DNA from 3 places in the Desulfosediminicola sp. genome. Region 2 is predicted to be linked to each of the others. Evidence: riboswitches for the same ligand, from Rfam matches in the RefSeq annotation. Region 2 holds a riboswitch; each other region holds the start of a gene.
What was found. Region 2 has a riboswitch for thiamine pyrophosphate ahead of ACN5NT_RS05300 (NRAMP family divalent metal transporter). Riboswitches for the same ligand answer to the same signal wherever they lie in the genome.
Positions count from the first base shown of each region.

Region 1: it holds a riboswitch for thiamine pyrophosphate, as region 2 does, so the genes downstream of both, thiS (sulfur carrier protein ThiS) here and ACN5NT_RS05300 (NRAMP family divalent metal transporter) in region 2, are expected to answer to the same signal.
Region 3: it holds a riboswitch for thiamine pyrophosphate, as region 2 does, so the genes downstream of both, thiM (hydroxyethylthiazole kinase) here and ACN5NT_RS05300 (NRAMP family divalent metal transporter) in region 2, are expected to answer to the same signal.

Region 1 covers NZ_JBLXGE010000006.1:202,722-210,918, reverse strand. Annotated here, with positions in the region: gene ACN5NT_RS11985 (transferrin-binding protein-like solute binding protein) at 1-171, opposite strand, end outside; gene ACN5NT_RS11980 (GlsB/YeaQ/YmgE family stress response membrane protein) at 1,197-1,445, shown strand; TPP riboswitch at 1,800-1,894, shown strand; gene thiS (sulfur carrier protein ThiS) at 2,000-2,200, shown strand; gene ACN5NT_RS11970 (thiamine phosphate synthase) at 2,202-2,795, shown strand; gene ACN5NT_RS11965 (thiamine phosphate synthase) at 2,860-3,486, shown strand; gene ACN5NT_RS11960 (thiazole synthase) at 3,566-4,345, shown strand; gene thiH (2-iminoacetate synthase ThiH) at 4,355-5,485, shown strand; gene ACN5NT_RS11950 (HesA/MoeB/ThiF family protein) at 5,482-6,228, shown strand; gene ACN5NT_RS11945 (hypothetical protein) at 6,290-6,694, opposite strand; gene ACN5NT_RS11940 (OmpP1/FadL family transporter) at 7,033-8,197, opposite strand, start outside.
Region 2 covers NZ_JBLXGE010000002.1:541,984-550,180, forward strand. Annotated here, with positions in the region: gene ACN5NT_RS05290 (Hsp70 family protein) at 1-1,237, opposite strand, end outside; gene apaH (bis(5'-nucleosyl)-tetraphosphatase (symmetrical) ApaH) at 1,810-2,634, shown strand; TPP riboswitch at 2,817-2,918, shown strand; gene ACN5NT_RS05300 (NRAMP family divalent metal transporter) at 3,070-4,275, shown strand; gene ACN5NT_RS05305 (hypothetical protein) at 4,272-4,811, shown strand; gene gltS (sodium/glutamate symporter) at 4,912-6,138, opposite strand; tRNA gene ACN5NT_RS05315 (tRNA-Leu) at 6,755-6,841, shown strand; gene ACN5NT_RS05320 (cation-translocating P-type ATPase) at 7,352-8,197, opposite strand, start outside.
Region 3 covers NZ_JBLXGE010000014.1:39,399-47,595, forward strand. Annotated here, with positions in the region: gene ACN5NT_RS19695 (ABC transporter substrate-binding protein) at 1-143, opposite strand, end outside; gene ACN5NT_RS19700 (ABC transporter permease) at 130-879, opposite strand; gene ACN5NT_RS19705 (ABC transporter ATP-binding protein) at 876-1,631, opposite strand; gene thiE (thiamine phosphate synthase) at 1,634-2,272, opposite strand; gene thiM (hydroxyethylthiazole kinase) at 2,313-3,125, opposite strand; TPP riboswitch at 3,298-3,389, opposite strand; gene ACN5NT_RS19720 (RNA recognition motif domain-containing protein) at 3,865-4,128, shown strand; gene ACN5NT_RS19725 (cold-shock protein) at 4,286-4,489, shown strand; tRNA gene ACN5NT_RS19730 (tRNA-Gly) at 4,824-4,898, shown strand; gene ACN5NT_RS19735 (hypothetical protein) at 5,022-6,017, opposite strand; gene ACN5NT_RS19740 (coenzyme F420 hydrogenase/dehydrogenase beta subunit N-terminal domain-containing protein) at 6,590-7,174, opposite strand; gene ACN5NT_RS19745 (hypothetical protein) at 7,583-7,912, shown strand.

The DNA of each region.
Region 1 (8,197 bases), on a different contig from region 2:
TTCAGAAAAAGGTTGGGGGGCTATGTCATTGGCTGTATCGGTTGAACTGCCGCCACCGCCACAACCTGTCAGAGTCAAAAGACCCAAGCTGCAGCTAACAACTGAGAAAGCCTGTAAAAGTTTCATATCATATTCTCCCTCTGGTTTATTTGGGTGTTTCTCTTTTTCCACAGTCCTTTTGAGGTATTTGGGGGGCACAAGAGCAGTGGAGGTTTTGGCGGATAATGCTCTCTTTATCTTGTAGTTCGTGTAAATAGCCGTTGATGCTCTTTATAGCAGTTAGGTGTAGTTATATTTATAACAAATTAATGTAGTGTCAATGTAAAATACGGCATACTTGTTAAACGTATTTAAGTTGTTAGGTGACTATCGCTTGAATTGCCTCGAATTGCAGGTGGTTTGATGGTTGTGTAAGTGACGGAAAAATTTTAAAAAAAAATTATATTGCGATTGAACCTCAGATTACGATTTGTGATGGGAGATGAAAAGGGGGGAGGAAGGACTACATCACCGCCAGCTTTGATGGCAACGATTTTACGATGTAATATTCAGCGTATGAAGTGAAGAACATATTGAATTCAATGTTCACACCGTAATCGCCTGCCATCTCACGCCTAACTCCTGACCAGCTTTTGCTGAGCTTCAGAGCTAATCTGAAAAATATCAAGAGAGGTATCGCACGACAGGTCGAAAATGTGGTGTGGTTCGTGACATGTATTATGGGTCTATTATCAGAAAGGCTCTGGATAATCGAAATTGGGTCCATTGGCGTCATACCGTCAGATTCGAAATGTGAGACACCCGGAGCCAAAGCTGGTTTCTGGCAATTGAGGACAAGACTCGGTAAAAAAGACCGTTGAAATAATTTTTCTTTACTGCATCATTACCGGTGTTACTCCTCCTCCGGAGTGGCTCTAGGTAATGTAATATGTCAATCTCATGGTATTATTTCTCGATATAGGCTGGTGGCAGGGAATTGCAGTGTTTTATCAAATGTGCACTAGCCGACTCTGCCACTGGGGTATGACAAATGCCTGCTGGACATGAGTGAAAGCGTTTTTAATGTTAGGCTATGTGGGCAAGCTTTTGCTCTTTCGTGATAATAGCAAGATGGGACTTGTCGAGACGTCAGTCCTCTACATCTATTTCGAGAAGTCATTTCAAATGAAAGTAGTGCTAAATTATGGAGGCAGGATATGGGTATTCTCTCTTGGGTTTTCCTTGGCCTGGTTGTGGGCTTGTTAGCGAAATTTATTATGCCGGGGGCTGATCCCGGTGGCTTTATTGTAACAATTATTATCGGAATTGTAGGTGCCTTTGTGGGTGGCTTCATTTCAACCAGGCTTGGCTTCGGCACCGTAACCGGTTTCAACTTCTCCAGCTTGCTCATAGCTACTGGTGGTGCCGTTTTATTACTTTTAGGGTACCGAATGATAAAAAAATAGCTTGTCGTAGTTGCCGGTTCATTCACACATAAATGTGATGCCCCACGCCTCACTCCCGGCCGGTGGTTCCTGGTTCTCAGAGGTAATCAGAAAACATTTTGATGTATATACAGGCCCTTTATCAATATTATGATAAAGGGCCTGTTTTCTTTGTAGTTATAATTTAGAAAATTTTATGCGTTACAATTCAGAGAGAGTTGGAGGAGCCATGGATCCATATCCATGGCCCATTTTGGGTTAAAATTTTAAGTTTGTTGAATCAAATAATTGTAAGCCAGCCCAATTTCGCTCATCAATTTGTGTCAGTTTTTTTCGTGCTTTCTTTTGCTCTATACAGTAATAAACAAGCTACATTTCAAAGAACAGGGGTGCCCGTGGATTACGAGCTGAGATTATACCCTTAACCTGATCCGGGTAATGCCGGCGTAGGGAATCATTGTTTTTCTCCACCTCCTCCCCCCCCCTCGATTTGAATTGTGTTGGTCTCTGTTTTTCGCCTTTTGCGGCAAAGTTTGTAAGCTATATACATTCAGCACAATGAATAAGAGTAAATCATGCACGTTGTAATTAATGATCAGAAGTATGCGCTGGCCGAAGAGGCCACCGTAAAGGATGCTCTGCAATTGCTGAATATGACGGAAGAAGGTCTCGCAGTAGCCGTCAACTATGCAGTTATCCCTAAGAATAATTGGCCAGTCCATGCGCTGTCTGACGGCGATGTAGTAATGCTTGTTATGGCGACTCAGGGGGGCTGAGATGAAACTGCTGGTTATTTCCACTCCCGGTTTTGATGGTGCGGAGACAGAGACAATTAACGCATTATTTTCAGCAGGCCTTGAGATTTTACACCTGCGTAAACCTGGGTGGAGTAATCTTCAGATGGCTGAGTTGCTGGATGGGATTGATCCGGCTCACCACCCCAGGATAATGATCCATTCCAATTATGATTTGTTGGAAAAATACCAGCTTCGCGGAGCTCATCTTCCCTCCAGATCGATCCATCCGTGTAGTACCACGCCTGCTTACAGTCGCAGCAGGTCCTGCCATTCCATAGAAGAAGTCGAGTGTTTGACCGGAATCTATGAATATCTCTTTATCAGCCCGGTTTTTGATTCGGTGTCCAAGCAGGGGTATCTGTCGGCAGTTTCTGTTGATGAACTGCACAACTGTACGAACAGTTCCGGCAGAAGACTGGTTGCCCTGGGGGGCATAACTGCACAAAAGCTTCCTGAACTTTCCTCCAGTATTTGCTGGGGTGCTGCCGCTCTTGGCACTATCTGGCAGCATGAAGGAGTGGTCGAGCGGGTAAGTTCTTTTTGCGATTTGCAGAAGATTGCCGACCGAATCTGAGCCACGATTCTGTCTGGTCGCCACGATTAGAGTACCTTAAATTCCTTATAAAAATAGAATTATTATGATTGCTGGAAAAATTCAGTTTATTACAGACCCACGCCCTGATTCCAATCTTGCGGAGCAGGCTGAGGTCGTTTGTCGCGCAGGGATAGATTGGTTGCAGTTTCGTTTTAAAGATGCCGATCGGGATGAGAAGCTTTCAGTAGGTAAGGAGGTGGCCGCAATTTGCCGCAGTTTCAAGGCAACATTTATGGTCAACGACGACATTGAGCTGGCTGCGGAACTTGGTGCCGACGGCGTTCACCTCGGCCTGAATGATGGTGAGCCTCAAATGGCCAGGGATTTGCTCGGTAGCTCGGCGATCATTGGCGGGACATGCAATACTTTTGCAGATATTGAGCTGAGACACAAGCAAGGCGTCGATTATATCGGGCTTGGGCCGTATCGATTTACCTCGACCAAAAAGAATCTGAGCCCGACTCTTGGGCTTGAGGGGTATCGGACCATAATACAGGAATGCCGGCAGCGGGGGATTACAACTCCAATTGTCGCCATTGGCGGAATTGCGGTTGAAGATATCGCACCGCTTATTTTTTCAGGTGTCCATGGTGTTGCCATTTCATCACTCATTCTTGATGCCGAAAATCCCCAGAGCAGGATAGCTGCCATCAGGCAACAGGTCCTGTAGATTCTCTCATTATTACCTGTAATCCCAAAACTATATTCGCATATCCTGCGTTGTTACTATCTAAATCAGGAGAAGAATCGTGAGTGGAAGTTCTTTGAAAATAGCAGATCGCATATTTGAGTCCCGTCTTTTTACGGGAACCGGCAAATTCGCTTCAAACAATCTGATGCGCAATGCCATCATCGCGTCGGAGAGTGAGTTGGTGACGGTGGCGCTGAAGCGTGTCGATCTGGCCGATAGCAATGATGATATTTTGCGTCATCTCGATCATCCGAGGCTTCAGTTGCTGCCAAATACTTCTGGCGTGCGTAATGCCAGGGAGGCAGTTTTTGTGGCCCAGATGGCGAGAGAGGCACTTGGTACCAATTGGCTGAAACTGGAAATTCACCCCGATCCTAAATACCTGCTGCCTGATCCGGTTGAGACGCTTCTGGCTACCGAGGAGTTGGTAAAACAGGGGTTCATCGTTATGCCATATATCCAGGCAGATCCTGTTCTCTGCAAGAGGCTGGAAGAGGCCGGGGCGGCAACGGTGATGCCCTTGGGAGCACCAATTGGCACCAATAAAGGTATCCAGACTGCAGAGATGTTGAAAATCATTATCGAGCAATCACAGGTGCCGGTTGTGGTTGATGCGGGAATAGGGGCTCCATCCCATGCCGCGTATGCAATGGAGCTTGGTGCCGATGCTGTATTGGTCAATACCGCAATTGCCGTTTCACCCAACCCGGTGCAGATGGGACAAGCTTTTAAAATGGCGGTTGAAGCCGGTCGTATGGCATATGAAGCGAGACTGGCAGAGGTACGCGACAATGCCGAGGCGAGCAGTCCCTTAACTGCGTTTCTTGATAATGAGTAAGGGGGTGTTATGAGTTTTTATGATGAATTAATCCGCCATGACTGGCAGGCAACCAGCGATTCAATTGTTGCTAAAACGGAAAGTGATGTGCGGGGAGCCCTGGCCAAAGAACGTCTTGGGCTTGATGATTTTAAGGCTCTGATCTCCCCTGCGGCGGCGCCATTTCTCGAAGAGATGGCCCAGCGCTCGATGCAGCTTACCCAGAAAAGATTTGGTAAAACCATCCAGCTCTATATTCCGCTCTATCTTTCCAACTACTGTACTAACGGTTGTGTCTACTGTGGTTTCAATTGCAAGACCGCCATAGGTAGAAAGAAATTGAATATGGAGGAAATCGGACAGGAAATTAAGGCCATAAAGAAGCTTGGATATTCCCATATTCTGCTGGTCAGTGGCGAGGCGCCCCAGGTTGCGGACGCCGATTATTTTCTTAAAGTGCTCAGGGAAATTGGTGATGATTTTTCCCAGTTGGCAATTGAAGTGCAGCCGCTTCAGCAGCACGAATATGAAAAGCTGGCAGCAGCAGGTCTGAATTTTGTCTGTATCTACCAGGAGACATACAACCGGGAAAAATACGGCGAATATCACCCTTTCGGCAGTAAGGCGGACTTTCGTTACAGGCTGGAAACTCCCGACAGGCTCGGCAGGGCCAGGATTCACAAAATTGGTTTGGCCTGTCTTCTCGGGCTGGAGGATTGGCGCACCGATTCCTTTTTTACAGCCATGCATCTACATTATCTGGAGAAGACGTACTGGCGAACCCGGTACTCTATTTCCCTTCCCCGGTTGCAGCCGCATGCTGGCGGTTACGAAGCAAATCATCCTATCAATGACAGGCAGATGGTCCAGTTGATCTGTGCATACCGGCTCTTTGCCCCTGAGATGGAAATATCTATTTCCACCCGTGAGGGAAGAAGGTTTCGTGATAATGTGGTTCGGCTGGGGGCTACCTCATTCAGTGCGGGTTCGAGCACCGAGCCCGGTGGTTATGCCAATCCCGGCGGTGAGCTGGAGCAGTTTACCATAGATGATGACAGGAGCCCGGCAGAGGTCGCAGAGATGATTCGAGCCCAGGGGTATGAGCCGGTCTGGAAAGATTGGGATAGCATAATGACAGCTGGTGCAGAGGAGAAGGAATGATATTGTCGGAGCAGGAAAAAGAGAGATATGCCCGTCATATTATCCTGGATGGCGTCGGTGAAGCCGGTCAGCAGAAGTTGAAAAAGGCCAGGGTGCTCATTGTGGGAGTAGGGGGTCTCGGTTCGCCGCTGTCTCTATACCTGGCAGCGGCAGGGGTTGGCACGCTCGGGCTGGTAGACGATGATCTGGTCTCAGTCTCGAACCTGCAACGGCAGGTACTCTATTCGTCAGAAGATGTCGGCCACTCCAAGGTGAACGTTGCCAAAGAAAAGCTGCAGGCACTCAATCCGCATATCACCATCAGGGCGAATGAATGCAGACTCCTCGAAGAGAACGCTCTGGAGTTAGTTCAAGATTACGATATTATAGTGGACGGCTGTGACAATCTCTTCACCAGGTATCTGATAAATGATGCCTGTGTCAGGCTCGGCAAAGTGTATGTTTATGGAGCTATCCGTGAGTATAGTGGTCAGGTAAGCGTCTTTAATTTCCAGGGGGGGCCTTCGTATCGCTGCCTGTACCCGTATAGCGAGTCGGTAAAAAATGCTACCCAGCCGCAAGGGGTGATGGGAGTGTTGCCGGGAATTGTTGCCAACTTGCAGGGTTCAGAAACGATCAAGCTTATTGCTGGTGTGGGTACTCCGCTTTCAGGAGAGTTAATGCTTATCGATTTACTGACCAATATGTTTCAGAAAGTCACAATAGCCAGGCAGGAGAACTGGGGCGAGAATCTACTGGTTTGATTGGTCTCTTAACTCTATTAATTCAAATAATTGCGGATTGATTGCTTTCGAAATATCGTGACTACTCCTGCTCCTCGGCAATACAGTCGTTTCCCCGGAAACTCCACGACACTATAATCCCGTCGATAACCTCGAATAATGTTTCGCAGCTATAGGTTTGAGTGCGGTCCGGTACACCACCATAAGATTGGCGGAAGGCAGTGCCGCTCTCATCAAAATAGTTCTGGTAGGTGGTGGGTGAGCCGGGAAAGTATATATCCCGTTGAAAATAGTAAACGAGAAATTTTGATTCTTCCGTTTCGTAGGTTCGTTGGGGCGGTCCCCAGGTTTGGGTGAGTTCCAGTTCCGGCTGCCCCACCCAGGCGTTCACCACGTCCTTATAGCCTTCCGTGGTGGCGCATCCGCAAACCATTACGAGTGCCAGCAGAGTTGCCGACAAAAAATGCTTCCTGAGCCGCCTGGTCATTGTCGCTCCCTCCTCCGTGGGCAGGGGATGGATACACCCCTGAAACGTTATGATCCTGTGCTCGTATTTAAGCCAAGGCAATTGACTTCAAAGAGTAACAGTATCGTCTCAGATTTGGCCTGTAAAATCAATATCTATAGCTTGCGTTGGTGAGTCGTTCAGAGGGGAAATGAGATGAGAACCAGGTTGCAGTTATCAATCTGTCATATAAAACAGGATGCTGGTTGATATTCCGCAGGCTGGGGGAAGAAAATAATTTTTCTCTATTGTGAAGCAGTGCCCAGCAGACCGGCTATGAGGTGTATCCTCTCAGGTCTGCTGGCCGTTCATTATACCGCTTAGAACTGATAACTGTACTGCGCGCCAATCAACCAGGCATGCCCGCTGGCACTGACGTCCAAGTCATCGGCAGGAAGCCCGCTTCCCTTTGGCGGAGTGAATGACTCGTGGATATCAGTACCCAGGAAATGAATATAGGTTAGACCGAGATCGATTACGCTATTGGTGCTGATGGCGTAACCGATTCCTGCGCTATACCAGAACCTGTCTGAATCGGGGATGGTGATGGTACGGTGTTCTTCATCTGCGGCTGGCTGATCATACGCGAAACCGGCACGCAGCATGATGGCTTCATTAAGTTGATAGGTGGTGCCAATGCTGAACTTAAACGTATCCTGCCAGTCTTCCCGCTTGACTTCAACGATGCTACCTTCGATATCTGCGGTGAGAGATTCGAAACGGGACCAGCTCGACCAGTTGATACCAAAGTGCAGGGCGAGCCTGTCAGTAAGTTGGTGAAAACTTGCAACCTCAACCATTGCGGGTAGTTCAAGCGGTAACTTACCGTTACCCGAGGGCAAACCTACCTCGGAAATAGCCGTTCCTTCCAGATCTAACGTCGCGTGATGCTTGTAGGTAATTCCAAGTCGGTTGTCCCGGTTAATCTGCCACATGGCGCCGATGTTCCAGTTCCAGGTCCAGTCATCGCCCTCCAGGTCGAGAATGGTCGCCCCACCAAGTGATAGTGGCAATGAGCTTTTCATTCTGCCTTCTCCCCAGATAGCGCTTAATCCCGCACCGATACTCAAAGTGTCGGTGATCTTTCTGGCAAGGCTGAAGTTTATGTCTGCCGTGGTAATTTCAGCAAGATCCCCAAAATGAGAACCTGTGAAGTCGGAGTCGTATTCCACACCTGTATTGAAGTGCGAGCCCAAGGACATACCGACCCACCAATCATTTTTCAGGGGATGGACCACTGAGAGGTTGGGCAACAAGCCGCCGTTGGCTGCGTCATTCTGATGGGCAGACCCGTAAATTGCAGAGTCCCCGTCGATGTCAATTGCGGGCTTGATGTAGACGGCACCGACCGAGATGGCAGTACGATCAAAATAGCTCATAGCTGCGGGATTCCTGAAAATCACACTGCTGTTTTCCACAGTTGCTGCTTCACCGGCATAGGCACGTCCCAGGCCGTTAGCAGAGTGTTCGCTGAGTTGAAATCCT
Region 2 (8,197 bases):
CACTGGTAAACGCATCTGTATTGATAATCTTCTCTCTTCCGAAGGTGGCGGTGAGATAGCTGTTAATGAGAGGGACATTTGATGTTCCACCTGTCAACATCACTTTGTCTATCTGGTTGTTACCGAGACCGGCGCTGCTGACCGTGGTCTTTATCGAGTGTATGATACGCTCGATGTCGTTTGCTATGGTCTTATTGAATTGAGTTATGGTAACCGGCTGGTGGACTGAAATATTGTAGTCTTTATACTCAATCACCGTCTGCTCTCTGCCGGAAAGTTCAATTTTCGCTTTTTCAATCGCCTTAAACAGTGAATAACCATGATTGTGCTCAATCAATGAAATGAGGTTCCGAATGCATTGTGGCTCGTCGGCAAACCGTTCTATTTCATGCAGATATCTCATCGTTTTGGGGGTATTGAGCTGCGGAATTAAATGCCATTTTCGCAGTCTGTTCATTATCGAACCGGGCATACTGACCACGTTCCTGGTCATGGGGTAGGAAAGCTTGACATTTTTACCGAATGTTTTGGCGACCTCTGACCACATCAGGCTTGAATCAAGGGTGTTACCGCCAACAGTACAGCCGCCGAGAGAGAGGATATCTTTCCTTCTCTCAAGGTAACTTTTTTCATTTCTGCCGCAGGCTTTAAGAACGGAAAAATCTGAAGTACCACCACCAAAATCACAAATGAGAACGAGCTGCTCCTGATGAGCGTCTAATGTCTGTTCATAAAAGCTTGCAGCGGCAACCGGCTCATATTCCAGATATATATTTTTGAATCCTGCCAGTCGTGCAGCATCCAGGAGGCGCTTCTCGGCCAGTTCTTCCTTCTCTTTGTCTTCTGAAAAGACTACAGGGCGACCAATCACCGCATCGGTTATCTCACTTTTAAGATAGTTTTCGCCCTTCGATTTTATGTGTTTCAGTACAAGGCTGACGAGCTGCTCCAGTGAATGTGTGGTGCCTGCTATGTCGGTGCTTTTGAAGTTAAGATCTGGCAGATATGTCTTCACAGACTGAATGTATCTGCCTTCCGCATCAGTTTCTATATATCGCTCAATTGCCTGCTGGCCGAAAAGGAATTCTTTTTCGAAATAATCATAGAAGATAATTGATGGTAAAAGTTTTGTGTTGGTGTTGTGTTCATCAAGCTCAATTGCTTCTGTCTGCCCATCAATATTTACTGACAGTGCTGAATTCGATGTGCCGAAATCGATGCCGAATATTGCACCCATTACCATAACTCCTTTACGTACTGGCATTTCCGCTGATAAGCGGTTTCACAAATGCTCGACTCAATAATGATATGTTAAACACACCCATAAAGTGGGCATAGTCCTCAATCTTTCTTGCAGACACAGTAAACCCGGAACACTGCCTTACATGAGCGATGTCGTGTGAAAATGTTAGTAGCTGCAAAACAGAAGGGGCTGTTTACAATATGACGCGGTAAACAAGTCAAGAAAAATAACGATTATTTGAATAGTGCAGACCTATGCACGTCGCCTTCTGTTCAAGCCATCTACCGGAGACAAAACAGGTTTTTGGTAGCTTTATAAATTTATATCGTGGTCTGCCCCGGTTTAATTGGTGTTTGATTGTGACTCCGTTTGATTATCACCCTCCAGCCTCATCCCGTCCACAATGATTAATCTGTTTACAGTATTGGCAGCAATGCTGTAGAAACACCCTTTGAAATAAGGTCAGGGCGATGTGTCCTGCGTAATGTACATGGCCTGATGTTTGCGTCTTAAATCGAACACTTCTTCCCGGCGCTATTCAACGGTTCCAACTGAGTGAGGTTATTTTGTCGACATATATTGTGGGAGATGTGCAAGGCTGCCTTGCTGAACTCAAGCTGTTGCTTGAAAAAGCAGCCTTCAATCCACAGCAGGATAGTATCTGGTTTGCCGGCGACCTGGTCGCCAAGGGCCCTGAATCACTAGAAACATTACGATTCGTGCACAGTCTTGGGGACAGTGCAACCGTCGTTTTAGGCAATCATGATCTGCACCTGCTCGCGGTCTCCCTCGACCTTGTTCCACCTAGGCCCAAAGACAAAACCGCACCGATCCTGACCGCGCCTGATAAAAATCAACTGCTTGACTGGCTGCGTCAACAACCGTTGCTGGCAGAGCATGATGAATTTGTCATGTGTCACGCCGGGATCTCCCCCCAATGGGATCTACCGACTGCCCGAGACAATGCGCGGGAAATCGAGACCCTGTTACGCAGTGAAAACTGGCCATGGCTTATTGAACAGATGTACGGCAATCAACCGGATTCCTGGGATCAAGAGTTATCGGGTATAGAGAGATACCGGTATATCATCAATGCCTACACCCGGATGCGTCTTTGCTTCAGCGACCAACGTCTGGATATGAAATGCAAGCTGTCGCCAGGCAAGATCAACGGCAATGGCCTGCATCCGTGGTTCGCCTCACCTCAACGTATCGCCCTGGAAAAAACAGTGATTTTCGGCCACTGGGCCTCCCTGGAAGGATGCCACGACAATGATAACAACGTCATCGGGCTGGATACTGGCTGTGTCTGGGGCAGGTTCCTGACCATGCTGCGCTGGGAAGATCAACACTATTTCCGGCAACCGGCACTTTCTGCCAATCCGCAATAAACCAGCCACCGCTCATCTGCTAAGACTGCACCATTCAGACAGCGCCACCACCCAGCGCATCAGCTGTTTTGCATCCGGGCAAGAAACAAGGCCAGCTCAGAATCATCGGTCAGCTAGCCCGCTGTTTGCCGCCCATGATTCAAAATGATTTGCTTTTTAGTTGATAAATCATTAGTAATTCCACGTTCCGATTGGGGTGTTTTGCAATGTCTGCAGAGCTGAGATCATACCCATCGAACTTGATACAGTTCACACTGTCGCAAGAAATTCGGAGATCGCTTTTCCCGCTGGAATGTTCTTTCCGGCATCGTAGAAAGCTTCCCCTTCCTTAGACAGTCTCGCTATCATGAACCATTTTACCCGAAAGAAAAGAGCGTTCATGAAAACCGGAGCAGCCGTTGCCGGCTCTCCAGAACTTAAGGAACAGAAGAGCCCATGCCAGTCAAATACGTTCGATATGCAAGAGAGATGGGGCCAGCGTGGATTATCAGCGCAGTTGCCTGTGGCCCAGCGACATTAGCCAGCGTGGCCATTGCCGGTGCCAGTTATGGATATCAGCTGCTGTGGGTAGTGATCCTCAGTGCGGTATTCGGCACCACCGCACAGTATCTGGCGGCCAGGGTAGGCATCCTTGAGGGTCAGGGGATTATTGCCGCAACGGAAAAACACCTGGGGAAACGCTGGGCATGGGTACTCACGGTAGACGCGCTGCTGGCAACCTGGCTGGCGGCAATGGTGCTCATGAGCGCGCTGTCGGGCATCACCTCTCTGGTTACCGGCGTGGACACCCCATTTTGGGGCATGTTGTACGGCATACTGATCTCGGTATTTCTGGTGCGCAAGGGATACCGGAAATTTGAAACGCTCTGTAAAATCCTGGTGTTCTTTGTCGTTGCCTGTTTTGTGGCCACGCTCTTTATGGCGGAACTCTCTCTGCCTGGTATTGTTCAGGGGCTTCGTCCCAATCTTCCCGGGGGGCTCAACGCGGCCATGATGATGGCGGCTATCATGGGCGGAGCCGTTCATGTCACCATTATCGGCATGCATACGTACAATACCAATGCCAGGGGCTGGAAACAAAGCGAGCTTTCGCTGGCCCGGTTCGACACCTTTACCTCCATGGGCCTGGCCCTCGGTCTCTACAGTGTGGCCATTTTTCTGGTGGCGGCAGCGGTTCTCCATCCTAACGGCATAGCGGTGACCAGTGCCACGGACGCGGCCCTGGCCCTCAGGCCATTTCTGGGGGACAATGCGATGAAGATTTTTATGATCGGGTTGTGGTGCGCCACCTTGACCACCCTCTCCCCCACCTTTATGGCCGGGGCCTATTTTATCTCGGACAAGATGGGATGGGAGCTGGATGTCAGGGACAAGCGCTTTGCGGCTGCCATAATAGCAGGCTGCCTGGTCAGCATGCTCGGCCCTTTCGTAAAGGGCGGCTTTTTCCTGCTCCTGCCCCTGATGCTGGCTTTAGGCCTTACCGGCACCCCGCTGATCATTGCGATCATTCTCTACCTCTTGAACAGGTCTGACGTCAGCCTGCGAAATTCAGCACTGCTGAACCTGATGGGTGGCCTCACCCTGCTGGTCACCTCATTTCTGGCAGTACGGTTTCTGCTTACCAAAATCGGGATCGCATGATGACAACTGACCATATTGAACAGTATCTCAACCGGCAGACGCTGATTGCCGGAGATGTCAATTCAGGCAAGACCACCAAAACCGGCCTGATTCTGCAGCGGTTTTTAGAGGCAGGCTATGGCCGGCAGATGGCTGTTCTGGATCTGGCCCCGGCAACGGTTGCCGGAATCGGCGGCAAGCTTGCTCTTGATTCCGGCACCCCGGTTCTCTATCTGACCGCCGACATTGCCGCCCCGCGTTCCATGGGCCGGGACGCTGCCCACACCCTGCAGCTGGCCACGGAAAATGCGCGAAAAATAGAAGAGTTGTTTGAAGAGTTCAGGGCAGACAGACGTGACATCCTTTTTGTCAATGATGCCACCCTCTATCTGCAGTCCGGCAAGTTTGACCTGTTTCTCAAGACGCTGGAGATGAGTGCCACCAGGATCATCAACGCCTACTATGGCACAACTTTCGCCGAGTCAGACCTGACCCGGCGGGAAAGACGGCTATCCGACAAATTGATGGACGCCAGCGACCAGGTGATCCTGCTTTAGCCCAAATTTCTCATGAGCCCATACAGCACAGCCTGAACTGAAGAGGAAACCGGGTTGGCACCTCATTTCAAGGTCTGCCCCTCCCCTTCCGGACCCAGAACTAAAAGTTTGATAAAAAGAACGGAATCATCACCGCGTTCACAAGATCTATAAAGAATGCGCATACCAGCGGCACAATGACAAAAGCCAAATGAGACGGGCCATAACGCTTTGAAACCGAGGACATATTCGCCATTGCGGTTGGAGTCGAGCCGAGAGAAATACCGCCAAAACCCGCACAGACGACAGCGGCATCATAAGTCTTACCCATTGCCGGAAAAACGATAAAAAGAGTAACCAGCACTGCAACCAGTAATTGCGCTGCCAGAATGGCTAATATCGGTCCGGCTAAATCGACCAAAGTCCATAATTGCATACTCATCAGCGACATGGCTAAAAAGGTGCCAAGAGAAATATCTGCAAGCAGGGCGATGGAGGGTTTTCTGCTTGGCCATCTGGTCCCCGACCACCTCGGGAATGATTCCGGTATACAATTCGTTATGATGATGCCCGCGAAAAGACAGGTCACAAAAAGAGGTAGCTGCGGGCCCGCTTTACCTATGGCTTCATTGAGGATCAAGCCGAAGATAATACACACATGAATTGCCAGCACCGAATCGAGAAATGCCAGATAGTCTATCTTCTCATCAGCTTTGTTTTCATCTGACACCCCGACATCCATTGCCTCCTGCACTGCCGGCTTGAGGTTATAGCGGGTAATAAGCAATTTACCGATCGGGCCTCCCATGAGACTTGCCAGTATTAGGCCGAAAGTGGCACAGGCAATGCCGATCTCCATAGCATTGGATATTGCATAACCCTCCGCCACCCGCGGCGCCCAGGCAATAGCGGTGCCATGCCCGCCAATAAGGGAGATAGATCCACCCAGCAAGCCAACCTGGGACTGCAAGCCAAAGAATTTCGCCACGCTGAGACCGGTGATATTTTGTACAAACATGTACCCGATGGTTATGACCAGGAGGATGATGAGCGGCTTACCACCGTTAAGCAGATCTTTCAGACTCGAATTTATACCTATGGTCGTAAAAAAATAGACCAGCAGGACGTCCCGTGCCGCCAGGTCGAACTCAATTTCCACTCCTGTCGCCAGATAGACGACTGCAATCAGCACAGAACAGATCAGGCCCCCTGTGACCGGCTCGGGAATACTATATTCCTGCAGGACTTCCACAGCATCGTTTAACCGTTTACCCAGAAACAATATGACAATACCGATTGTAACCGTCAGAAATGATTTTATTAACAAAACCCCGTCGACGAATTCCATAATCTGCCTGGCCCCCAGCCTTATTTTGTCATCTCCCGTTGCCTGCCGCCCGGCAGTGCTTGTGTATATTCCTCAGCGCTCCACATTACACTTCAAAGGATTCCGGACCCCTTTCAGCGATACACCAACCTGCTCGCACCCAAAGTATATGGTCGCACAGTGGAGTGACTGTAATCAAGAAGAAAGCCCTCATTCACAGCACGCAGCCTAACGCACTTCTGGTCGAAGAGCCTGCCTCTTTCCCCTGCCAGCCACGATCGTTACGTGAGTTTGTGGCCCTCTCAAGTAATATGGAGAATACGTTCAACCACCTTCCACACATTGAGTGGGATCACCTTTTATTATGGGGCATCCCATCATCGAGGCACCTGAAAAAGCCGACGGACCAAAAACAACGCGCCCCAGACAACCGCGGCATCAGCAGAAACGTTCTCCAAAATAGAATTGAGAATTTAAGTATCTTATTAAAATTCTGTCGTATGCCAGGGGCGCTGTGTTTTGGGCTATCTGGTAATAGTTGCAATTCCAGATCTGCCCCTCGGTTGTTTGCAGATATCTGCAAAAGAAAGTGTTGACAAAACCCTTCTGAACTACGATATTCAGGGCCGCTATTGTTGCCGAAGTGGCGGAATTGGTAGACGCGCTAGGTTCAGGGTCTAGTGGGGGTTTCCCCGTGGAAGTTCGAGTCTTCTCTTCGGCACCAAATTGATAAAGGGCTGCAGTCATTATGATTGCAGCCCTTTTTTTATTGTAACCGTTCAGCTGCTCAACCCTACCCGATTCCGGCAAATTCGTTCAACATTCGTTTCCCCGAAGCACTCCCAAGCTGATCAGCCCACTCAGGAAAACATATACCAGACACAGGCGGATCGTTTAGGATTCCTTGAGATCCCAGGCAAACCTGTGGATCGATAGAGCTGGATATATGTCATGCCTACTGTTTGATAGACAATCATTATCACCTTCCCATAGAAACTCACGACGCAAACCTGTCCCTCGGCATGCGCCAAGCTCAATGGCATATTCACTCATTACCACAGAACAAATAACGGGATCGTCAAGGCTCATATCTTTAATTCGGCTATACCTTGAAAGAGATTACCGAACATCCGGGGCCACATTATTCAACGGTGGGCAAATTACTATCCGCTAATAGTGCGTAGTTACAATTCAAGACCGTACCTATTATTTCTTAGTATTTCTTAGCCCCACCTCAACCGTTTCGGGCAACAAACCGTTTGCGGATATAGTCCGCACCGAAGATTATGAGGATGCCCAGCCAGGCAAGTGCATAGACCCGCCCGCTGACTGGGCCGGTACTCAAAACTTTCTGCAGCGGCGGCCAATACAGGGTCGCCCATGAGAAGACCACCTGAATGAGGATACCTGACACGATCAGAATATTTGTGAAAATCCCCCTGTCGAGCCCGGAGCGCAGGGTGTAACGGCGGCCGAGGAGGTTGCCGATCTGCATCAGCAGGATGGTCGAAAGGGCAATGCCGGTGGCCGAGCGATAGAGCGCTGAATCTGTGGGCAGCTCGACCCCATAGCGCCAGCCGCCTTCAACGAGCACATAGAAAAATAGAAAGAGCGACCACGCTCCCTCCAGCAGGCCGAGGAACAGATAACTGTGAATCAGCAGTCCCGGTGTCAGCAACCCCTGAGCGAGATCTTGCGGCGGCCGCTCCATCACTTCGGTCGATGGCGGCTCCTGGCCCAGTGCCATGGAGGGGATGATATCGGTGCCGAGATCGATGGAGAGAATCTGTATGACGTTTAGGGCCAACGGTACCGGCAGGACGATATAGAGCAGGTAAGGCAGGATTTCCGGGCCATTGCTCACCAGCACATAATTGGTGAATTTCCCGATGTTCTGGAAGATTGTTCGCCCCTCCTCGATACCGGCCACTATGGAGGAAAAGTTGTCGTCAAGCAGGATGATCTGCGCCGATTCCCTTGCCACCTCGGTCCCCTTCAACCCCATGGCGATACCTACATCGGCAGCCTTCAGAGCCGGAGCGTCATTGACCCCGTCACCGGTCATAGCCACCACCTTTTC
Region 3 (8,197 bases), on a different contig from region 2:
ACATAGAGCGGGGCGTGATCAGGGTTAACAAACCAGTCCAACAGCACCGTCACCTTCTCTGCGGCCATAGTCTGAACCGGGAAAATGATTGCGGCAACAGTCAATGCCGCCACGGTATTACGTATTTTTTTAAACACTTCCATCTGTTTTCTCCCAAAAAAGAATATACACAACAAACTTGTCCACAATGAAATAGAGACCGAGTGACACCAAAGCGAGAATCAGCAGTGCGGCAAACATCACATCAACCTGCATTCTGGCATTGGCATGCAACATATAGTACCCCAGCCCTGAACTTGAACCGACCCACTCACCAACCACCGCACCTATCGGGGCAACAGCGGTCGCAACCCTTAAGCCTGAACCAAAGGCCGGTAAAGCTGAAGGAATCACAATCCAGCGCAGTACAGCGAGCGGCCGGGCTCCCATAATACGCGCCAATTCAAGAAGCTCCCGGTTCGTACGCTGCATCCCATAATACAACGACGATGTGACCGGAAAGAAAATAATCAGAACAGCCATGGCGACTTTAGACGCCATACCATAACCAAGCCAGAGCACCAGAAGAGGTGCCAGGGCAAAGACCGGAATAGCCTGGCTCACCACGAGTACAGGTAAAAGCCAGCGTTTTACCAGGGGCTGCAGAAACATGGTGAGTGCACATATGCTGCCAAGGACGGTTCCGATAATCAGCCCCAGCACTATTTCGCTGAAAGTTGTGAGCAAATGGCCCTGCAGACTTGACCAGTGCGTTACGACCGCCCTGGCAACAGGAATCGGCCCGGGCAGGATGAACTTCGGCACTCCGCTGAGCACCACCACCAATTGCCAGAGGAGCAAAAGTCCTGCAGCAAGAATAACCGGGCGCAGGATTCTCATATCTCCTCCATAAGCAACTTCAACAACTTCACATACCCCTGCTGAACCTGACCGTCCTCAGGATTTCTCGGTGTTGCTCCATCCATTTCAATAGAGGCGACAAGCCCTGCAGGCCGTCCGCGCAAAACCATCACTTTGTCACCAAGACGCATAGCCTCCATTGGATCATGGGTGACCATCAATACGGTTTTCCCCCTGGTGAGTCTGGCAGCAAGATTCTGCAGCTTCAAACGGGTCAGGGCATCAAGAGCCGAAAATGGCTCGTCCATCAAGATTACCGGCCTGTCTTCCAACAGGGTTCTGAGCAACGCCACACGTTGTCGCATACCACCAGACAGTTCGGCGGGTAGTTTCTCACCCTGATCGGCAAGACCCGCTTCATCTAGAAGGTGTCCCGCCATTTCGCGCAACTCCGGGGTTATTTCAGAGCGCAACCTGGCTCCAAGAAGCACATTTTCCTGCACCGACAGCCATGGGAGCAACAAATCACTCTGCGCCATCCAACTGATCCCCGGATTTTCGACGCCATTAAAGTGAACCCGCCCGCTGTAACTGAGGTCTGGATTACCTGATACAATTTTCAACAATGTCGACTTTCCGCAACCGCTAGGACCGAGCAGGCAGGTACAACTACCGGCCCCAATTGTGGCACTGAAATCGCTGAACAATAACTCTCCATCAAACGACAGGGAAATCGAGTCAAAATGAATAGCAGGCGGAGTGGTACAACTTTGCAAATGAAACTCTTGCATACTTAAACGATCCTTTTTGCTGAAGTCACCTGCTGCAATAGCTCACGGGCCGAAGCCTCGGGACTTTCAGCAGCAATGATCGCCGAAACCACCGCCACACCATCTGCGCCGTGCTGAATGACATCGGCTGCATTGGCAGCAGAGATCCCACCAATGCCCACCAGAGGCAGTTGTACGTTGTCACGGATTATTCGAACCCCTCCCAGGCCAAGAGGCTTGGCAATATCTGTTTTAGTCGCTGTGGCAAAGACCGGGCTGATGCCGATATAATCAGCCCCTTCCAGCTCGGCCCGCCTGGCGTCAGCCAGGGATTCCGCCGATATACCTATTATCTTCTGGCCTCCCAGCAAAGAACGGGCATCCTTTATATGCATGTCATTCTGGCCGAGATGCACACCGTCTGCATCGCATGCAAGTGCGACATCCACGCGGTCGTTGACAATGAGCGGGATCCCAAGTGGCCTGAGATGTTCAACCAGCCCCCTTGCCTCCTCCACAAATTGGCGTGTGGGCAGATTCTTCTCCCTTATCTGCACGCAACTTACTCCACCGCTGACTGCAGCAACCACGATATCTGCCAGATTACACTCTCCGGCCATCTCCCGGTCTGTAACCAGGTAGACTGAATAGTTCAGCTTCATAAAGTGCTTCCTTTTCAAATGCTGCAAGACTCGAATTTGTTCATGGACAAATTCGACAGCCTGTGCGGAGATCTTCCGGCGTAATTGTGTAGAGACTGTCAAGAAGGTTGACCATGAAGCTCCCCGGTCCTTTGGATATTTCACCTGCCATTTCTCCAGCCAGACCGAAATAGGCCAAAGCTGTGGCGGTAGCCATGACCGGATCATCGTCTACCGCATTGAAAGCACCAATTATGGTTGTTGCCGCACAGCCGGTGCCCGTTACATAAGGCATCAGCTTATGCCCGTTTTCAACGCGAAGCACCCGCATGCCATCGGTAACAAGATCCACCGGTCCGGTAACTGCCAGGGTAACTCCTAGCTCCCCGGCAAGAATCCCTGCAACGCCTGCCGCATCTTCCACGGAATGAAGCGCATCGACGCCTCGTGTTTTAGAATCAGCATCACGCAATGACAGTACCTCTGAAGCGTTACCGCGGATCACGGTTACCTGCGTATCAGCAATAATTCGTTTGGCGGCAGCAGTACGAAGTGCAGTTGCACCCGAGCCAACCGGATCAAGCACTATCGGAGTGCCCAATTCGGACGCTTTCCTGCCGGCCTTCACCATTGAATCGACCCAGGCATCAGTCAGGGTGCCAATATTGAGTACTAACGCTCCGGCAAAGCCGGCCATCTCCTCAACCTCATTTTCGGCATGGGCCATGACAGGCGACGCCCCTGCCGCCAGAAGCACATTGGCTGTTGAATTCATCACCACAAAATTGGTGATATTATGAATAAGCGGATTATTAGCTCGAACTTTCTGCAAGTTTTCTGCTGCACGTTCAGCAGGAGTGCCGTTCCGGGACATTGGTTCCCTCCTCGGTAAATTATTGCCGTTGGAGCTGGCAATATCTGCACAGCAAACGCCCATGACAATCTGGTGTTTACAGGCACGTTAAATGAAAACAGGAGGCAACAGAAAAAGAGATGTCTGAGCGGGATTGCTCAGCCGAAAACCGATGAAGAATCTGATATGAATACAACAATCATCCGTGCATCCCTACGCTGGCGTTAACCAGATCAGGTTCAAAGGGTATCATCTCAGGCTTATCAGCCACCCCTTGCAAATTATATTGAACATTTATAGAATATCATAAATGGAATGTCAAATGGTTGGTTGACAGCGAAACTACTCACAACATTTGCGTTAATACTCCCTGCAACCTGTGGCACTCATGCAGCAACCCCAAACACCTAACATGACTTATCCGTTGACAATATCTAAGGAGACATCTATATTTCTTAATGTATTCTGCTGAAATTATACAGCGTCGAAATCGTGTTTCTTCCAGGCCGAAAATCGCGGGTTTAATCCCTCCCACCCGATACTGCCCGACACATTCATGGACACCTGAAAATTTCACCAGTGGCAGCAGCAATAGCTTTCTCATGGGGACTATCAGCTTACCGGTATGGCCTGGATTCTGACACCCTCATTCTATAAATCAAGATCACGCTTCGTGGTTCTCGACACCTTACTTGCGGCCCTATCGCATTTTGTTGCCGACAACATTTCGCCGCTGGTCACAGCAAACAGGAGATCCTGAGTGAAGCTCTTTATAGGCAACCTGCCCTATGATATCAGCGAGAGCGAGGTATTAGCTCTATTTACCCAATACGGAGAAGTCGTCAACGCAAACCTTGTGACTGACCACTTCAGCGGACGATCAAAAGGCTTTGCCTTTATTGAAATGGGGTCTCGAAGCGAGGGACATAAAGCCATGGAAGATCTCAACAGACACGAGTATAAGCACCGTCAACTCGTTTGCCGTGAAGCCAAACCTCAGAAAAAAGGAAAGAAACGCAGATAAAGCCGTTATCATACGGTACTGCTTTTTGAATAAATAGCAGAAATATCAGTACAGAATTAACCCGTGAAGCGGGTTAAGACTCGATATCCTGGAAAAGAGAATATCGAGTTTGGAAAACGGGGCAGTTTCGCCCCACACTAACACAGGAGTTGTCACAATGGTTGAAGGAACAGTTAAATGGTTTAATGATGCCAAGGGATTTGGATTTATCGAGCAGGATGGTGGAAAGGATGTCTTTGTTCATCACTCCGCAATTCAGACTACCGGCTTCAAATCACTCGCAGAAGGCGAGCGCGTGAGTTTTGAGGTCACTGAAGGCCCTAAAGGCCCTTCAGCCCAGAATGTAGTTAAGATCAAATAAACTGCCAGAGGGGGTTGGCTGCAGAACAGCCAACTCCTTTGACACTGTAGTGATTTGATATACCTCGAAGTAACTTACTGTTTCCCGTCTTTCAGAGCAGCCTTCCTGTTATTCCAGAAGAAACCAGTTCTTAGCTTAGAGACCTAAGATTCACCCGGTTTTGATATTTCCTGCAGTTCAAATACAAGATCAGCCTCAGCATTAGCAAACGAAATACGTCGTTCTGATCCACTTTACCTGGTAATTGCCGACCCTGCCGAATTTCATACAAAAACTACCACAACGTCTTAGTTGACAACCCCAAACAAGAACTTTATACTTCTTCAACTTTCTTGCGGGAATAACTCAGTGGTAGAGTGTCAGCTTCCCAAGCTGAAGGCCGCGGGTTCGACCCCCGTTTCCCGCTCCAGAATTGCCAAAGGCTTACGATCTATTCGTAAGCCTTTTTTGTTTAAAATAAATTCAGCAGCCGATGCAACGGAAACGATAGATGTTTCTCTACCCTGCAATCTACAATCTTATTCACCCGGAACTAAAAATAGTATCCCATCTTAACTAAAGCAGAGTAAGACTCCCAATCCGCCCCGTTGAATTTGCTTTTGTAAATTGTGCCATCGGCCGCATAGGTTGTTTTTGTCCCCGAATCAGTACTCATGTTGTAGTAATAGAATTGAAGTCCCAGATACCAGTTCCTGGTAACGTCATATCGATATTCAGTATTGAGACTGACACCGCTGCCATCCGCATCATGCTCGAAGCTTGTCGGCTGCATCAAATCTTCTCTCAGGTTCCAGGTCGCGTCAGCCTCATAATCAAGCCAGCTATATTCAAACCCGACTATAAGACTGTGCTTTACAGCTGGTCTCCATTCCAGCTCTATTCCGATCCAGGGCCCGCTCCAGTCACTGTCGTAACTGCTGTCCAGCCCGTCAAACGGTCCTGGGGGCCAACTGATTCCATCCTCATCAATGTATAGCTCCTGATAGCCATTGGTCATTTCAAACTCCTGGGTGTGGAATGCGTAGCCAATCACCGGGATGAAGCGCCAATACGTACCTGGTTCCTGAAGAGCTACATCAAAGCTATAGCCCAACCCGAAACTCCCATCAAAAACTGAACCGTCGTCTGTATCTGCATAGGAACGTGAATATTCCATTGTCCTGTTATCGCCCTCGTAATCCGAATCGCGACTGTCACCGGAATAAATTGTGCCAATTAAAGCATGTGCACGGAAATATATATGGGTTTCAGTACACCAACGCACATCACCGGTCAGGACCATGCTCTCCACAGAATCCCACTCCAGCTCTGACAGAACGTTTGGAGTGCCCTCAAAACCAGCTATGGTAAAAGAAAGTTGGTCGTTTCGATACCCCAAACCAATGCTGACTTCAGGCAAAAAAACAGGTGTACTGTTTTCATCATTATCATTCGCGAATACCACCCGCTCCAGGGCCATTACAGTGATTATGGGCAATAGCATGTAGATTGCGACCAGCACACGTCTTTCTGACCATTCTTTAATCATTTAATCCCCCCGGTTCTTGAGATGTTTTACAATAACATTCCAGCAGTATTTAAAATGATATGAAAAGCGATCGAACTGATTTGAGAGCGTGATATACCCGGGCTCAAAAAGAATCGTGAGCCATAAAAACTACAACCGTATCCCAGTCTCCCTGCCTCCCTGCATTTGGCGTAGCGAAAACTGATCCATTTCCATGCTATTACCGAATATTAGACAAGTACGTCTCTTATGCACCACTATCAACAGAATCAGAACAGTCACCAATCCTTCATACCCGATAGCACCCGGCAGCTTCCCTTCACACCCGGCTTACAAAAGCTTGAAGCGTCGCCGTTTTAAAGACTGTCTGATACGGATCAAGGGCACCCTAAAATCAGAAGACAGGAATTTCCATAAAGGTAAACGAACTACTTTCTTTTTCCCCAGCTTCATAAGCAAGGAATCTATCCTTTCCTTTATTTTTTCCGCAGAGACAGTTTGAGGAGCCTTTCTGTCGCAACTGGGTTCCAGGGTGGTAGCGCAATGTAGCCCAATAATTACATTATTTTTTTAAACAAGGCCGGAACTTCATGCTAAAGCAGCCGAAGGCCATGCACCTGACAGGGCAAGGCGACAATAGCATAGCGACCCGTTAAATTGCGTAATTTCGCCAACAATGAATTAACCGGGATTACAACATATTTTGACTGCTGGCTCTGCCGTATCTCATCGTAACCTTTCGCGATATATAATTCCCCGCGGCATGGATTTTCGCGACTCATCCTGGTAACGATACAACCATCAATCGTTCCCTCTTTCTGCATGTTCCACAAGAGGGCGGATACTACGCCGCCACTGGCTCCACCGGTCCTGAGTTTTTCATCGGTCGCATAACCAATAGTCGACTGCAGAAAATGGTCGTCAAAATCTATAGTTGCTTCTTTATGGCCAAAGGTTATCTCAGACAGTTCTGCAAAATTTACACTGCCGCCCGCACAAACCTTGGCACAAAGTCCACATTGTACGCAATTGTCGAGATCGATTTCAGGATAGTTGTCCTTATCGAGGCTCAAAGCACCATTGGGACATACACCAACACAGGTTCCACAACGGGTACAAAGATCCTTTTCTGTAAAAGCTATATAGAGAGGGTGATTCGGTGGAAACCTGGCAGTTATTGTTCATTAAGTGACCTGCAACCTGTAGAGTTTGGGTGGCGGCCTTCGTTGATTTTCACTTTATTCACTGACAATTTGACATCCTACCACACATATAGAGCAGTCTCAATGTTACTCTTACAATTTGTTATACTCTTCCATGAGCTGCTTAGTTCAGGAAACGTGTCACCCACTGAGTGACGATACATTTTCCTTGCTCCCCTTTTCGCAACAGACCTATCAAGTTAAGTCATTGCCTCAAGATGACGATTCAACACTGTGACAAATTGGAATAAAAACGGACAAATACATTAATTTTACTAGTATTTTTACCCTTTTCTCGGCTACACTATGGCAAATCTGAACTTTTTTTATTTCGCCGCAAGTTCGAGGACAACACTCAACAACAATTTATGGAAGGGACACGTTATGAAAAAAACACTTGTTTTGCTCTTGGGCTCAGTTTGTATGATTTTTTTTGTTACCACAGCAAGTGCAATGACATATGTCTGCACCAAAGATGGTAAAGAACGCCTCATCACGGTGGTATATGATATTCAGGGAAGCAATGTTCCCTGCGAAGTGACGTACCAGAAAGAGGATGAATCTCTCCAGGGTTTGTGGCGGGCACAGAATACCGAGGGCTACTGTGAAGGCAAGGCTGCAGAGTTTGCCCAAAAGCAGGAGAGTTGGGGATGGCAATGTGAAATGGTCGAGGATGTCCCTGCACCCACTGCAGAAGACAATACAGCCCAGTAAGGCGACAATTACTTTCTCGGCATTACCAGGGGACAACGAACCCGGATTTCTCATCAGTACAGGCGGTGTCAGGTTCGTAGTTTTGGCAGTAAACTCCAGTTACCTCTATTTATTGCCAAAACAATGAAGAAGCTGGTACCGCATGGACTTACCTCCGGCGAACATTTTTCCCAAAAAACTACCGACGAAATATTTGTTCCGGCCTATCAATTGCTTAGTTTGAATAGTTTTTTGACAAAATGTTCGTGAGAAATCGGGCTAAGCCGCCCCTGAGCAGTCATTCCT